DNA from 2 places in the Streptosporangium sp. NPDC048047 genome. Region 2 is predicted to be linked to the other one. Evidence: riboswitches for the same ligand, from Rfam matches in the RefSeq annotation. Region 2 holds a riboswitch; the other holds the start of a gene.
The links. A riboswitch is a leader RNA that binds a small molecule or an ion and turns the genes downstream of it on or off. The one in region 2 is predicted to bind cobalamin.
Positions count from the first base shown of each region.

Region 1: another riboswitch for cobalamin. It lies ahead of AB0D67_RS18245 (ribonucleoside-diphosphate reductase subunit alpha); the one in region 2 lies ahead of AB0D67_RS24680 (CbtB-domain containing protein).

Region 1 covers NZ_JBEZNH010000018.1:111,422-118,353, reverse strand. Annotated here, with positions in the region: gene AB0D67_RS18250 (ribonucleotide-diphosphate reductase subunit beta) at 1-73, opposite strand, end outside; gene AB0D67_RS18245 (ribonucleoside-diphosphate reductase subunit alpha) at 143-2,377, opposite strand; cobalamin riboswitch at 2,585-2,786, opposite strand; gene AB0D67_RS18240 (tripartite tricarboxylate transporter substrate-binding protein) at 2,785-3,915, opposite strand; gene glmS (glutamine--fructose-6-phosphate transaminase (isomerizing)) at 4,012-5,832, opposite strand; gene AB0D67_RS18230 (hypothetical protein) at 5,845-6,120, opposite strand; gene AB0D67_RS18225 (N-acetylmuramoyl-L-alanine amidase) at 6,272-6,932, shown strand, end outside.
Region 2 covers NZ_JBEZNH010000032.1:4,436-11,367, reverse strand. Annotated here, with positions in the region: gene AB0D67_RS24695 (magnesium chelatase subunit D family protein) at 1-1,774, opposite strand, end outside; gene AB0D67_RS24690 (histidine phosphatase family protein) at 1,771-2,403, opposite strand; gene AB0D67_RS24685 (CbtA family protein) at 2,409-3,197, opposite strand; gene AB0D67_RS24680 (CbtB-domain containing protein) at 3,206-3,397, opposite strand; adenosylcobalamin (AdoCbl) riboswitch at 3,400-3,547, opposite strand; gene AB0D67_RS24675 (ribose-phosphate pyrophosphokinase) at 3,584-4,528, opposite strand; gene AB0D67_RS24670 (transglycosylase SLT domain-containing protein) at 4,570-5,586, opposite strand; gene AB0D67_RS24665 (ABC transporter substrate-binding protein) at 5,806-6,858, opposite strand.

The DNA.
Region 1 (6,932 bases), on a different contig from region 2:
CGCGGTAGCGCTCGTAGAAGTCCGGGTAGCGCATGGGGCGCAGCGTGAGGTCCATTCCGGGGTCGAGCAGCATCGGGAGAGCCCTCCGTGGGTTCCGGGTGAAGAGGTTCGGGTGGGACGGGACGGGGAGCCGGGGCGGTCCCTACTGGCAGGCCTCGCAGTACTCGGGGTTCTCCAGCGAGCAGGCGACGGCCTCCGGAACGGAGGCGTCGGAGGCGTCGGAGGCGGCGGCGCGGGCCACGGTGGTCTGCGCGATCCGGGTCGCCGGGCGGGACCGCAGGTAGTAGGTCGTCTTCAGCCCGGACTTCCAGGCGTAGGCGTACATCGAGGAGAGCTTGCCGATGGTCGGCGTGGCCATGAAGAGGTTCAGCGACTGCGACTGGTCGATGTACGGCATGCGCGCGGCGGCCAGGTCGATGAGCGCCTTCTGCGGCAGTTCCCAGGCGGTGCGGTAGAGCGCCTTCAGGTCGCCGGGGACGCCGGGGACGTCCTGGACCGAGCCGTCGGCCCGCTTGATCGCGTCGCGGACCTGCGGGGTCCACAGGCCGCGCTCGGTGAGGTCGCGGACCAGGTAGCGGTTGACCTGGAGGAACTCCCCCGAGAGGGTCTCGCGCTTGAAGACGTTGGAGACCTGTGGCTCGATGCACTCGTAGCAGCCGGCGATGGAGGCGATGGTCGCGGTGGGCGCGATCGCGACCATGAGCGAGTTGCGCAGGCCCGTCCCGGCGATCCTGGCCCGCAGCGCCGCCCACTCCGCCGACCGTCCGGCGCCGTAGTGGTCGGGGTGCAGCACGCCGCGGGCGGCGCGGGTCTCGTCGTAGGAGGGGTGGCGGCCCCGCTCGACGGCCAGGTCGGAGGAGGTGGCGTAGGCGGCGAGCGCGATCTCCTCGGAGATCCGGGTGGACAGCTCCAGCGCCTCCGGGGAGTCGAACGGCAGCCGCAGCGTGAAGAACACGTCGGCCAGGCCCATCACGCCCAGCCCGATCGGCCGCCACCTGCGGTTGGCGGCCTCGGCCTCGGGGGTCGGGTAGAAGCCCAGGTCGATCGTGCGGTCCAGGAACCCTACGGCGGTGCGGACGGTGGAGCGCAGCCGCTCCCAGTCCATCCGCCCGCCGTCGAGGTGGGCGGCCAGGTTGATCGACCCGAGGTTGCACACGGCGGTCTCGGCGTCGCCGGTGACCTCCAGGATCTCGGTGCAGAGGTTCGACAGGTGGATGACGTTCCCGGGGAGGGCCGTCTGGTTGGAGGTGCGGTTGGCGGCGTCCTTGAAGGTCATCCAGCCGTTGCCGGTCTGGGCGAGGGTGCGCATCATCCGGCCGTACAAGGCGCGGGCCGGGACCTGGCGGACGTACCGGCCCTCGGCCTCGGCGGCGCGGTAGGCCGCGTCGAACGCCTCGCCGTACAGGTCGGTGAGGTACGGGACCTCCTTGGGGTCGAACAGCGACCAGGTGCCGTCGGCCTCGACACGGCGCATGAACTCGTCGGGGATCCAGTTGGCGAGGTTGAGGTTGTGCGTGCGGCGCGACTCCTCACCTGTGTTGTCGCGCAGCTCCAGGAAGTCCTCGATGTCGGCGTGCCAGGTCTCCAGGTAGACGCAGGCCGCGCCCTTGCGGCGGCCGCCCTGGTTGACCGCGGCGACGCTCGAGTCCAGGGTGCGCAGCCACGGCACGACGCCGTTGGAGTGGCCGTTGGTGCCGCGGATCAGCGAGCCGCGTGAGCGGATCCGGGTCCAGGAGACGCCGATGCCCCCGGCGTACTTCGACAGCCGCGCGATCTGCCCGTACCGCTCGTAGATCGCCTCCAGCTCGTCGCGGGGCGAGTCGAGCAGGAAGCAGGAGGACAGCTGGGGGCGGCGGGAGCCGGAGTTGAACAGGGTGGGCGAGCTGGGCAGGTAGGACAGGGTGGACATGAGGCGGTACAGCTCGGCGGCCTCCTCCACCGTCTCCGACAGGCCGCACGCCACCCGCAGGAAGAAGTGCTGCGGGCGCTCCAGCACGCCGCGGGTCTCGGGGTGGCGCAGCAGGTAGCGGTCGTAGACCGTGCGCAGGCCGAAGTACTCGAACCGGGCGTCGGCGGCGTCGTCGACGAGGCCGTCCAGCTCGGCGGCGTGCGCCGCGACGAAGGCGGCCAGGCCGTCCTGCAGCAGCCCGGCGGCGTGGGCGGCGGCGACGGACCCGGCGAAGGTCCGCACGCCGTGGGCGGCGGCCTCGTCGGCGATCAGCCCGGCCAGCAGGCCGGCGGCGACCCTGGAGTTCTCCGGATCGGCGACCACCCGGGCGGCGGCCTCCTCGATGGCCAGCCGGCGGCCGGCCAGATCCTCGCGTGCCTGCCCGGTCCCCTCGGCTGTCTCGGCTGCCTCGGTCACGATCGGTGCCACGTGCTTCCTCCTGGCGTGCTCGGTGCTCTTCCCGTAGGGCTCCCGCCGGGTCAAGGGCACGCGTCGGAGAACGGTTCACGGGCATGCCGGACCGCCTCGTCCGCGGGCCCACCCTCGAGGCCCTGGACATCTGTGCCGGGAGAGGCGGCCGCGCCGCGCGCCCCGGGCCGCCTCACGCGGCCCCGGCACCCGGCCCGGTCCCCTTCTCCCGTCTTTCCCGTCGCCGGCAGGTCTTCGGACTCACGGGCGCCTGGCGCATGCCTACTGGCCGTCGCTTCCCGGGCGCATGGCCCAGTGCTCCTGACGGCGGTCGTTCCCGTTCACCGCTGCGGGGCAGCCCCGGATTCGCACCGGGTTCCCTCTTGCCTCGCCTTCACGCGGAAGGCGAGCCGGCAACGACGAGGATCCTACATGTAGTGGCTTCGGACGCAACTACCCCAACAGGTTGTGGCGAAGGCTTTGAGCAAACCGAGATCACGGAGCACGTCACGGGCCCGGCCGGTCTCGCCGGACAGCCACTGGCGGAAGTCGTCGCCGCTGAGGTAGATCCGGCTCCAGCCCCCGGCCTCGCACAGGGACCGCCAGCGCGGCGAGGCGTCGAGGGCGTCGCACAGGGCCACGGCCCGGTCCCGGTCGTCCGGGCTCATGCCCCGCGGGCCGAACACCCCGCACCAGTCGGTGTACTCCAGCCGGACGTCCATCTCCATCAGCGTCGGCGCGTCGATCCCGGGGAGCCGCTCGGCGGAGGAGACCACCAGCGGCCGCAGGCGGCCGGCGGCGATCTCGCGCGTGAAGGAGCGCGCCGAGCCCAGGATCGCGCCCACCCGGCCGTCGCGGAGCGCCTCGACGGCGTCGGCGGCGGTGGGATACCCGGCGTACTGCAGCAGCCGGGCGTCCGCCCCGAGGCATTTGGCGATCATGCCGTAGAGCACGTGGTCGGAGCCGCCCTCCAGGCGCCCGCCCATCACCAGCCCGCCCGGGTCGCGGCGCAGCAACGCGGCGAGGTCCTCGAAGGAGCGCAGACGGGAGCCGGGCAGGACGATCAGGGCCGCCCAGTCGCCGGCCAGCCGGGCCAGCGGGGTGGTGGAGTCGACCACGGCGGCGGTGTCGGCGATCTCCGCCCCGGCCACCGCGGGCATCCCGGCGAGGAGCAGCCTCCCATCCCGGGAGAACGGCTCGCGGGAGAGCGGGTCGCGGACGGACCGCTCACGGGACGACGGCCCGGACGGCGCCCCGGACCGCGACCCGTACGGTGTCCCGGACGGCGATCCGTAGGGCGCCCCATGGGAGGCGAGCGCCTCCAGGGCGGCGCCCGCCGGGCCGCCCGGACGGTTCTCCACCCCGGCCGCCCGCGCCAGCCCCTCGGCGCCCGCGACGGCCGCCATGCCGCGGGCGAGGGGATCCCAGCCGTGCCCGCGGGCGGCGGGCACGATGAGGGTCAGCATGGCGGTGAACGGCCTGTCCGGACCGCCGCAGCCGCCGCAGCAGCCGAGGACGGCGAGCCCGGCGGCGAACGAGAAGAACCGCCTGCGGTGCACGACGCGCCCTCCCCCCGAGACCCCCGATACCTCAGGTTACACCTATGTCACTTTCTGTGACATATGGCGGTCTCGCCGGGAGGAGGGACGGCAGGCTCACTCCACGGTGACGCTCTTGGCGAGGTTACGGGGCTTGTCGACGTCGCGGCCCAGCGCCACGGCGGCGTGGTAGGCCAGCAGCTGGAGCGGGATCGTCAGCAGGATCGGGTCCAGCTCGATCTCGTTCTTCGGCACCACCACGCAGTCGTCGGCCAGCTTCGGGTCCGCCGTACGGTGCCCGACCATGAGCACCCGGCCGCCGCGCGCCCGGATCTCGCCCAGGGTGGTGAGGTTCTTGTCCAGCAGCTCGTCGTCGGGGACGATCGCCACGGTCGGCGTCTCCGGGCCGATCAGCGCCAGCGGCCCGTGCTTGAGCTCGCTGGCCGGGTAGGCCTCGGCGTGCACGTAGGAGATCTCCTTGAGCTTCTGCGCGCCCTCGCGGGCCACCGGGTAGCCGCGGACCCGGCCCACGAACATCATGCTCGCCGTATCGGCGTACTTGGCCGCCAGCTCCTTGATCTGGGGTTCCAGCGCGAGGATCTCCTCGATCTGGCCGGGCAGCCGCCGCAGGCCCTCGCAGACGCGGCGGCCGTCGGCCGGGGACAGGTCGCGTACCCGGCCCAGGTGCAGCGCGAGCAGCGCGAACGCCACCGCGGTCGAGGTGAACGCCTTGGTGCTGGCCACCGACACCTCGGGACCCGCGTGCAGGTACAGGCCGCCGTCGCACTCGCGGGCGATCGCGCTGCCCACGGTGTTGACGATGCCGAGCACCCGCCCGCCCTTGCGCTTGAGCTCCTGGACGGCGGCGAGGGTGTCGTAGGTCTCCCCCGACTGGCTGATCGCCACGTACAGGGTGTCGGGCTCCACCACGGGGCTGCGGTAGCGGAACTCGCTGGCCGGCTCGGCGTCGGCCGGGATGCGCGCCAGCTCCTCGATGAGCTGGGCGCCGATCTGGCCGGAGTAGTAGGCGGACCCGCAGCCGATGATCTTCACGCGGCGGAACGACCGGCTCTCCCGCGCGTCCATGTTGAGGCCGCCCAGGTGGGCGATGTGGAAGCGGTCGTCGAGGCGGCCGCGCAGCGTGCGGGCCACCGTCTCGGGCTGCTCGGAGATCTCCTTGAGCAGGTAGTGCTCGTAGCCGCCGGTGTCGTAGTGCCCGGCCTCCCAGTCGACGGTCAGCGGCTCCTTGGCGGTCTCCCGCGCGTCGCCGCCGAAGGTGGTGAAGCCGTCGGCCCGCAGCACCGCGAGCTCGCCGTCCTCCAGGTGGACCACCTGGCGGGTGTAGCGGACCAGGGCCGCGACGTCGGAGGCGGCGAACATCTCCTTCTCGCCGATGCCCAGCACGATCGGGCTGCCGTTGCGGGCCACGACCACCTCGCCGAGCCGCCGGGCGTCGATCACCGCGATGCCGTAGGTGCCGACGATCCGCTTGAGCGCGGTGCGGACCGCCTCCTCCAGCGAGTCGGACTCCTCGACGGTGCGGGCGATCAGGTGCGCCAGCACCTCGGTGTCGGTCTCGGAGACGAAGACCGCGCCGTCGGCCTCCAGTTTGGCGCGCAGCTCGTCGGCGTTCTCGATGACGCCGTTGTGCACGACCGCGACGCGCTCGTCGGTGGAAAGGTGGGGGTGGGCGTTGGCGTCGCTGGGCGCGCCGTGGGTGGCCCAGCGGGTGTGCCCGATGCCCAGGGTGCCCTTGAAACGCGCGGGCACCACGGCGGCCAGGTCGCCCACCCGGCCCTTGACCTTGCGCGTCTTCAGGCCCCTGTTGGAGACCACCAGCCCCGCCGAGTCGTAGCCGCGATACTCCAGCCGCGCGAGGCCCTCCAGAAGAATCGGCGCCGCGTCCTTCGGCCCCACATAGGCCACGATCCCGCACATGTGTCGCACTCCTTACCCGTAGACGATCCGGCGCAGCTGGCGCAGGGTGAGCTGGGGTGCCGCGACACGGCGGGCGGGCAGCTCGGCGGCGATCCGGGGGAAGATCTGGTCGTTGACCATCCCCTTGGCCTTGAGCTCGGCGTGACGACGCCGGACGAACTCCTCGACGGGCTCGGAGAAGTAGGCCAGCACGTCCGCCACGACCCGCGCCGCCTCGCCCGGACCGAGGGAGCTCGTCCGGACCAGATGGGTAATCAGCTCCTCATGGGGCTGCCATGCCGTGGCCACAGGGCAGGACCATACGCATAACCAACGTCAATTACCAATTTTCCTGCCCGCTTCCGGGCAGAGATCCCCCCTTATGCCGTACGACGCCCGCACCCTGGGACGGTGAGTAGTCTCTCATAACGCTGGGTAGTCAACTGGCCGGAGGAACACCATGCGCCGTCTGACGGGCCCCACCGTCTTTGCCGCCCTGACCCTGCTGGCCCCGCCCCCTCCCGCGGGAGCCTCGTCCCCGGCCGGCCGCCAGGCGGCCTTCGCCCAGGCCGCGCTGAGGTACGGCGTGCCGGAGAGCGTGCTGCTGGCGGTCTCCTACCTGGAGTCCCGGTGGGACACCCACAACGGCCTGCCCAGCGTGTCGGCGGGGTACGGCCCGATGCACCTGGTCGACCCCTCCGCGGGCGTCCCGGCCGGCGCGCGCCCCGCACGTCCGTCCGGCGGCGCGAGCCCCTCGGGAGACACGGGAGACGCGGGAGACACGGCCCGGAGCACCACCGGACCCTCCGGCGGCGCGGCCCGGGACACCGCGGGGCCCTCCGGCGGCACGGTCCGGGAGGCCGCCGGGGGCGAGCGGACCGCCGTGCCGCCGGCAGTACCGCCCGCCGACACCCTGCACCGGGCCGCGGAGCTGACCGGTCTCGCCCCCGCCGAGCTCCGGCGTGACCCCTCCGCCAACATCCTGGGCGGCGCCGCGCTGCTGGCCGACCACCAGCGACGCGCCGGCGCGCGGCCCGGGGCGGACCCGGCGGGCTGGTACGGCGCGGTCGCCCGCTACTCCGGCGCCACGGACGCCGGGACCGCGGCGATGTTCGCCGACG
Region 2 (6,932 bases):
GGGCCGCACCCGCCTCCACGGACGACGTCGGCGGCAGGTCCAGCCGGGCCGAGCCGCCCCGGAAGGTGACCAGGCCGACCTTGTCCCGGCGCTGGTAGGCGTCCAGCAGCAGGCTCAGCACGGCGGTCTTCACCGCGGTCATGCGTTTCCTCGCGGCCATCGAGCCGCTGGCGTCGACCACGAACAGGACGAGGTTGCCCTCCTTGCCCTCGCGGACCTTCTCCCGCAGGTCGCCCGCGCGCAGCACCAGCCCGGCCGACCGCCGTCCCCGCCGTGCCTGGTGCGGGGCCGCGGCCAGCAGGGTCGCGGGCACGTGCAGGTCACGGGCCCCGCCCTCCGGCAGGCGGGAGCCGGTGCTCCGGCCCCGCCCGGTGCGGGCCCGCGAGCGGCGTCCGGCGGCGCCCTCGCCCACGCCGGGTACGGCCAGCAGGCGCACCCGGTACGGCGCGGCGGCGCCGGCCGTTTCCAGGGAAGGGCGTCCGGGACCCGGGACGACCGGTTCCGAGCCGGGTTCGGCCTGTGCCGGGCTCTGAGAGGCCCGTCCCGGATCCGTCGCGGACGGGTCCGGACCCGGTGCGGCCGGTTCAGGACCTCGATCAGCCGGTTCCGGTCCCCGGCCGGCGGACTCCCCCCGGCCTTCCGGGTCGCCCGGACCGGGTTCGGGACGCCTTCCCGGCTCCTCCGGGCCGCCGCGCGGGCCGGTCTCCGGAGGCGTTCCCCCCGGCGGTCCGGGGGGCGGCTCGTCGTCGTCCCCGGAGGTCCGTTCCAGCACCTCCTCCAGCCTGTCCTCATCCAGTCCCGGCGCGTCGAACGGGTCGCGCCGCCGCCGGTGCGGCAGGGCCAGCCGCGCCGCGGCCCGGACGTCCTCCACCTCCACACCCGTCCGGCCGTGCCAGGCCGCGTGCGCGATCGCGGCGTGGGCGGTGACCAGATCGGCGCGCAGGCCGTCCACCTCGAACTCCGCGCAGACGGCCGTGATCTGCCGCAGCCGGGCGTCGGGCAGGCGGACCGAGGCGAGCAGCCCGCGCGCCGCGGCGATCCGCCCCGCCAGCTCCGCCTCCCGCCCGGCCCACCGCTCGGCGAATCCGGTGGGCGAGGACTCGAAGGCGAGCCTGCGGCGGACCACCTCGGCCCGTTCGTCCGGATCGCGCGACGCCCTCACCTCGACGGTCAGCCCGAACCGGTCGAGCAGCTGCGGCCGCAGCTCGCCCTCCTCCGGGTTCATGGTGCCGACCAGCAGGAAGCGGGCCGCGTGCCGTACCGACACCGACTCGCGCTCGACGTAGCAGGTCCCCAGGGCGGCCGCGTCGAGCAGCAGGTCGACCAGGTGGTCGTGGAGCAGGTTGACCTCGTCGACGTAGAGCACCCCGCGGTGCGCGGCCGCCAGCAGGCCCGGCTCGAACGCCTTCACCCCTTCGGTGAGCGCCCGTTCGAGGTCCAGCGAGCCGACCAGCCGGTCCTCCGAGGCGCCGACCGGCAGCTCCACGAGCGACGCCGCCCGCCGTACCCGCTCCGTGTCCGGAGCGTCCGGAGCGTGCGGGCCGTCGGGGCAGCCGGGGTCGGGCGCGGCCGGGTCGCAGGCGAAGCGGCAGCCGCGGACGACGTCGACGGCCGGAAGCTGGGCCGCCAGGGCCCGCACGATCGTCGACTTGGCGGTGCCCTTCTCACCGCGCACCAGCACCCCGCCCACCCGTGGGGAGACGGCGTTGAGGATCAGCGCCAGCTTGAGGTCGTCGAGGCCGACCACGGCGCTGAAGGGATAGGTGACGGTCACGTGACGACCTTCCGGTTGACGTGGGCGACGCGCCAGCCGCCGCGTACGGGGACGAGTTCGGTGGTCGAGAGCGGCGCCACGTCGAACCGCGCGGTCGCCGCCGGGCCGAGGCCGAGCGCGTGGCCCAGCGCCGCCCTGATGACCCCGACGTCGCAGATGACGACGGCGTCGGCCGCGGCGGCGTCGAGCCACCGGGACACCCGGGCGGCGAGACGGGCCAGGCTCTCCCCGCCGTGCGGGGCCGCCTCCGGGTCGCCGAGCCACGCGGCGAGACCGCCCGGCTCCGCCTCGGCGACCCGCGCGTACGGCAGGCCGCGCCAGCGACCGGCGTCCGCCTCGGCGAGCTCCGGCGCGTCGAGCGCCTCGCACCCGAGGGCGGCGGCGGTCTGCCGCGCGGCCGTGACCGGCGCGACCCAGGCCGTGGCCGCCCCCGTCACGACCGCGCCGACCCCGGCCGTCATCGAGGCGGGGCCCGGCCTTCCGGCCTCACACGGGCTTTCCGGCCAGCGCAGGCTCACCGCTCCGCGCAGGCTCGCGGCCTTCCTCAGGCTCGCCGCGTCGGCGGGCTCGTCCGTCGGGAAGCACGCCGAACGCGTGCCGGGCGTGCCGGCCTGGCGGAGGAACAGCATCCCGTTCAGCCGCTCGACGCGGCCGGCGAGAGCGCGGACCGCCCCGCCACCCGGTCACTGACCCAGCCGAACAGCACGCCGAAGGCCGTCCAGAAGACGAGTTGCGTGCCCAGCGAGACCAGCCGGAAGTCCCACAGCAGCGAGGCGGGGAACCCGCCGGGAACCTCGTCGACCTCCGGCAGCAGCAGCCACGCCGCGACGACGGGCACCAGGAACGCGACACCGGCCGCCACCCGGCGCTGCCACGGTCCGGCGGTGACCCTTCTGGCGGTGGCCACCGCCACGGCCACGGCCGCCAGCCCGACGATGATCATTACCACGTACAGGGCCGTCCGGCTGTTGATCGTCTCGGGGTCGCCCACCGCCGGTGGGTTGGCCGGATATTTCAGGAAAGGCACGAGAATGACCGCGACGAACGCCGTCGCCGCCGCGGCGAGCGCCAGCGCGCCGTCACCGCGGGGCCCGAACCGGCCGCGCAGGCCGGCGAACACGAGGGCGAACACCCCGCCCGCGGCCAGGCCGTACAGCCCGGTCGCGAGGAAGAGCCCGGCCTTCTGCACGGGCCGGCTGACGACGGCCCCCTCACCGTGGTCGTGTCCCGCCGCCCCGGCATGGTCGTGACCGGCCTCCCCGGCGGACGCGGGCCCGCTTCCGGGTCCGGCCGCCGCCGCGGCCTCCTCCAGGGCGATGGCGGCGTCCACACGCGGCTCTCCGAGGACGAAGGCGAACGCGCCCGCGACGAATCCGGCCAGGAGCCCCACGAGCAGGCCCCTGACCAACAGGGTGCGGATCATTTCCGCCCCTAGTGACAGGGCACGCCGAGCAGGTGCCGCCCGTCGTGCATGAGTTCGTGAAGGAACGTGCCGGTCTGCGAGATCGCGCCGTTGTCCATCAGAACCAGGTAGGCGATCAGCAGCAGCACCGGTACGGCCAGCAACAGCCAGGGGCGCAGGCGCGGCAGGGGTATCGCGGAAGGAGCGGAGATATCGCTCATCAGTGCCTCCTCAGGGATGACGCGTCCCGGTCAGTGAGGTCACGATCGCCCGAGCGACCTGGCTCCCGGGATCTCAGTCCCGGATACAGTGGCGCGTCCGCACCGGCATCTCACCGGATTTCCCTCGGACAACCGTGAAATCTACCGGAACGTATATCTTTCCCCCGATAACGTCAACAGCCGCGATCAGGAGGCGTCGAACAGGGCGCTGACCGACTCGCCGTCGTGGATGCGGCGCATGGCCTCGGCGAACGCCGGGGCGACCGACAGGACGCGCAGCTTGGACCCGGGCGCGGCCTCGGGGACCGGCACGGTGTCGGTGCAGACGATCTCCTCGACCTCGGGCCGGCCGCCGATCCGGTCCACGGCCCCGGCGGCGAAGAGGCCGTGCGTGCAGGCCACCCGCACCGAGCCGGCCCCGAGGTCGCGGAGCCGGTCGAGCAGTTCGAGCACGGTCGTCCCCCGCGCGATCTCGTCGTCCACGACGATGACGTCCCGGCCCGCGACGTCGCCGATCACCGAGCCGATGACGACGCGGTCGTCGCTGAGCCGCTGCTTGGCGCCCATCGCGACGCCGACGCCCAGGAGCCGGGCGAAGGCCGCGGCCTGCTTGGCGTAGCCGAGGTCGGGGGAGACGGCGACCGTGTTCGACAGGTCGTACCGGCGGAAGTACGCCGCCAGCTCGCGCAGGGCGTGCAGATGGTCCACCGGGACGCTGAAGAAGCCGTGCACCTGCGGGGAGTGCAGCGCCATCGTGAGCACCCGGTCCGCCCCCGCGGTCACCAGCAGGTCGGCGACCAGGCGTCCCCCGATGGAGATGCGCGGGGCGTCCTTCTTGTCCGACCGGGCGTAGGCGTAGTGCGACATCACCACGGTCGTCCGGGCCGCCGAGGCCCCCCGGGCGGCGTCCAGCATCAGGAGCAGCTCGACGAGGTTCTCCTGGACCGGCGGGACGAGGGGCTGGATGATGAAGACGTCCCGCTCCCTGCAGTTGGCCTGCAGCTGCGCCTCCAGGCAGTCGTTGGCGAAGCGGGTGACCCGGACCGGGTGCAGCGACGTCCCGAGGTGGGAGCAGATGCCGGCGGCCAGCCGGGGGTGGGCGCCGCCGCCGAACACGGTGATGTCTCGCACTGACCCGCTCCTCGTCCGCTTCCAGACCCGGTGGCGCCGGGTCAGGGGCCGCTGATGCGGCGCTCGCCCTTCGTGGTGATGACGAACACCTGCCAGTTGTAGTACGCGTAGTAGTTGCGCGGATCCCGCTTCATCTGGCGGGCGTGCAGCAGGATGGCGTCGACGTACGCCGTGGAGTGGTTGTAGGCGTACAGCGCCCGCCGGTAGTCGCGGGGCGCGCCCGAGGCGTGGAGGTAGTTGGCGGCGGCCATGACGGCGTCCCCGGGGTCGTGGATGTCGCCGCCCATGCCGTACGCCTTCCACGTGCCCGGCATGAACTGCATCGGGCCCTTCGCCCCCACGTAGCTCGGCGAGCGCACCCGGCCGAACTTCGTCTCGGCGAACATCACCGACGCCAGGACCTCCCACTCGACGCCGAACCGGCGCTCGGCCTTCTTGAAGTGGCCGAGGAGGGCGGAGGCGGCCGGCGGCTCCTCGATGCGGAACTTCGAGGCGTCCTTGACCGGGTGGGCCAGCGCCAGCAGCCCGCGGATGGCGGTCGTGTTGTCGCGGGCCTCGGCGGCGAGCCGGGCCGGCAGCCGGGCGAAGGCGCGGGAGGCCACGCCGGGGTTGCGGGCGGTGAAGCGGTAGATCCGCTGCTGGTACAGCGCCTCCAGCACGACCGCCCGCGGCGGGCGGCCCTTCGCGGTCCCGCCACCGGTCCCGCCGGTCCCTCCGCCGGTCCAGTCGTCGACGGCGCCGTGGAGCCGCCGCGTGGTGGTCTCCAGCGCCCTGGCGAGCTTCGCCGGGTCCCGGGGGATCGGCTCGCCGGGGGCGGGCAGGGCCGCCTCGTCCGGTGACCCGGACGGCGTCGCCGCCCGTCCCCCCGCCTCCCCTCCGGACGGCGAGGGCTGCGGGGCCGGCGGGGTTCGCTCCGCGGCGGACGTCTGAGTGGACGGGGCCACCGCGGCCGTGCCCGCGGGGTCCGTGCCGCAGGCGGCGAGCGCGGCGACGGCGAGCAGCGCGGCCCAGGGTGCGAGGCGCGCCCGGCGCCGGCCGATCTCCGTACCGCTGTCCATGACGGACAAACTACCGTCACCGGGTCGATGGATCACGGAAACCCGGCGGACGGCCCGGCGCGCCGCAGGCCGGGCGTCCCGGACCGCGTACGGCGGGCGTCCCGGACCGCGTACGGCGGGCGTCCCGGGTGCCCGCGGGCGCGCCGGACCGCCCCGGCCGGACGCCGTGGCCGGACGGCCGGGCTTCCCGGTGCTCCGCCGTACGGATGCCCGCGCGGGTCAGCGGACCTTCTCGGCCTCGCCCACGGACTTGGCCAGGTTCTCCAGCAGGGGAGCGGCGCCCGCGTACGAGAAGCGGGGCACGGTGTCCCAGGAGGCGACCTGACCCGCCTTCACCGCGGGCAGCCGGGTCCACGCGGGCTTGGAGGCGAGGTCCGGGGGTTGCAGGGCGGTGGAGCGGTTGTCGAGCAGGATCAGGTCCGCGTCGTACTTGTCGGCGTTCTCCCAGCTCAGACTCTCGTAGTAGCCGCCGGTGTCGGTCTTCTCCGGGCGGACGACGTCGACCCCGAGTTCGGCGAAGTACATCAGGTCGGTGTTGACCTCGGGGTTGGAGACGTACATCAGGTCGGGGCTTCCGGAGACGGCCATGACCTTGATCCCGGAGTTCTCCGCCGCCGCGCGGCGCAGCGACTCGGCGGCGGCCTCGAAGCGGGCCTTGGCGGCGATGACCTCCGGTGCGCCGAGGTCGGCGCCGAGCGACGCGGCGAGCTCGGCGTACCGCTCGATCGGCTCGGGGAGGGGGACCCGCGCGACCGTTATGGCGACGCTGGGCGCGAGCTTCAGGATCTTGTCCTTGCTCTCGTCCGGGACGTACCAGAGGGCGCCGGGGTCGTACATGTGCGTGACCAGCAGGCCGGGACGCAGCGCGGCGTACTTCTCGATGTCGAACTCGCCCCAGGCGTTGCCGAGGATCTCCAGCTCGCCCACGTCCAGGGAGCCGGCCTGCGGGTCGGGCGTGCCGTCCTTGCGGACGGTCTCGCCGAAGACGCCGACGATCTTCTGGGAGAGTCCGAAGTCGGCGAGGGCCGCCGCCGTACCGGTGAAGGCGACGACGCGTGAGGGGGCCGCGGCGGCGGTGACCGCCTGCTTCCGGTCGTCGGTGAAGGACCACGATCCGCCCGCGGCGCCGTCTCCGGTTCCGGAGGGCGCGGCGGACGAGGGCTTCCCGTCGTTCCCGCCGCAGGCGCCGAGCAGGACGCCCAGGGCGGCTGCGCCGCCCGCGGTGAGGAGCCCGCGGCGGGACATTCGGGGGACGACCCCGGGGTTGGGCATGATCCGGCCTTCTCTCGTGAGTTCGGTTAGGCTAACCTAAAGGAGATTTTGGTTAGGTTAACCTAACCTGACCG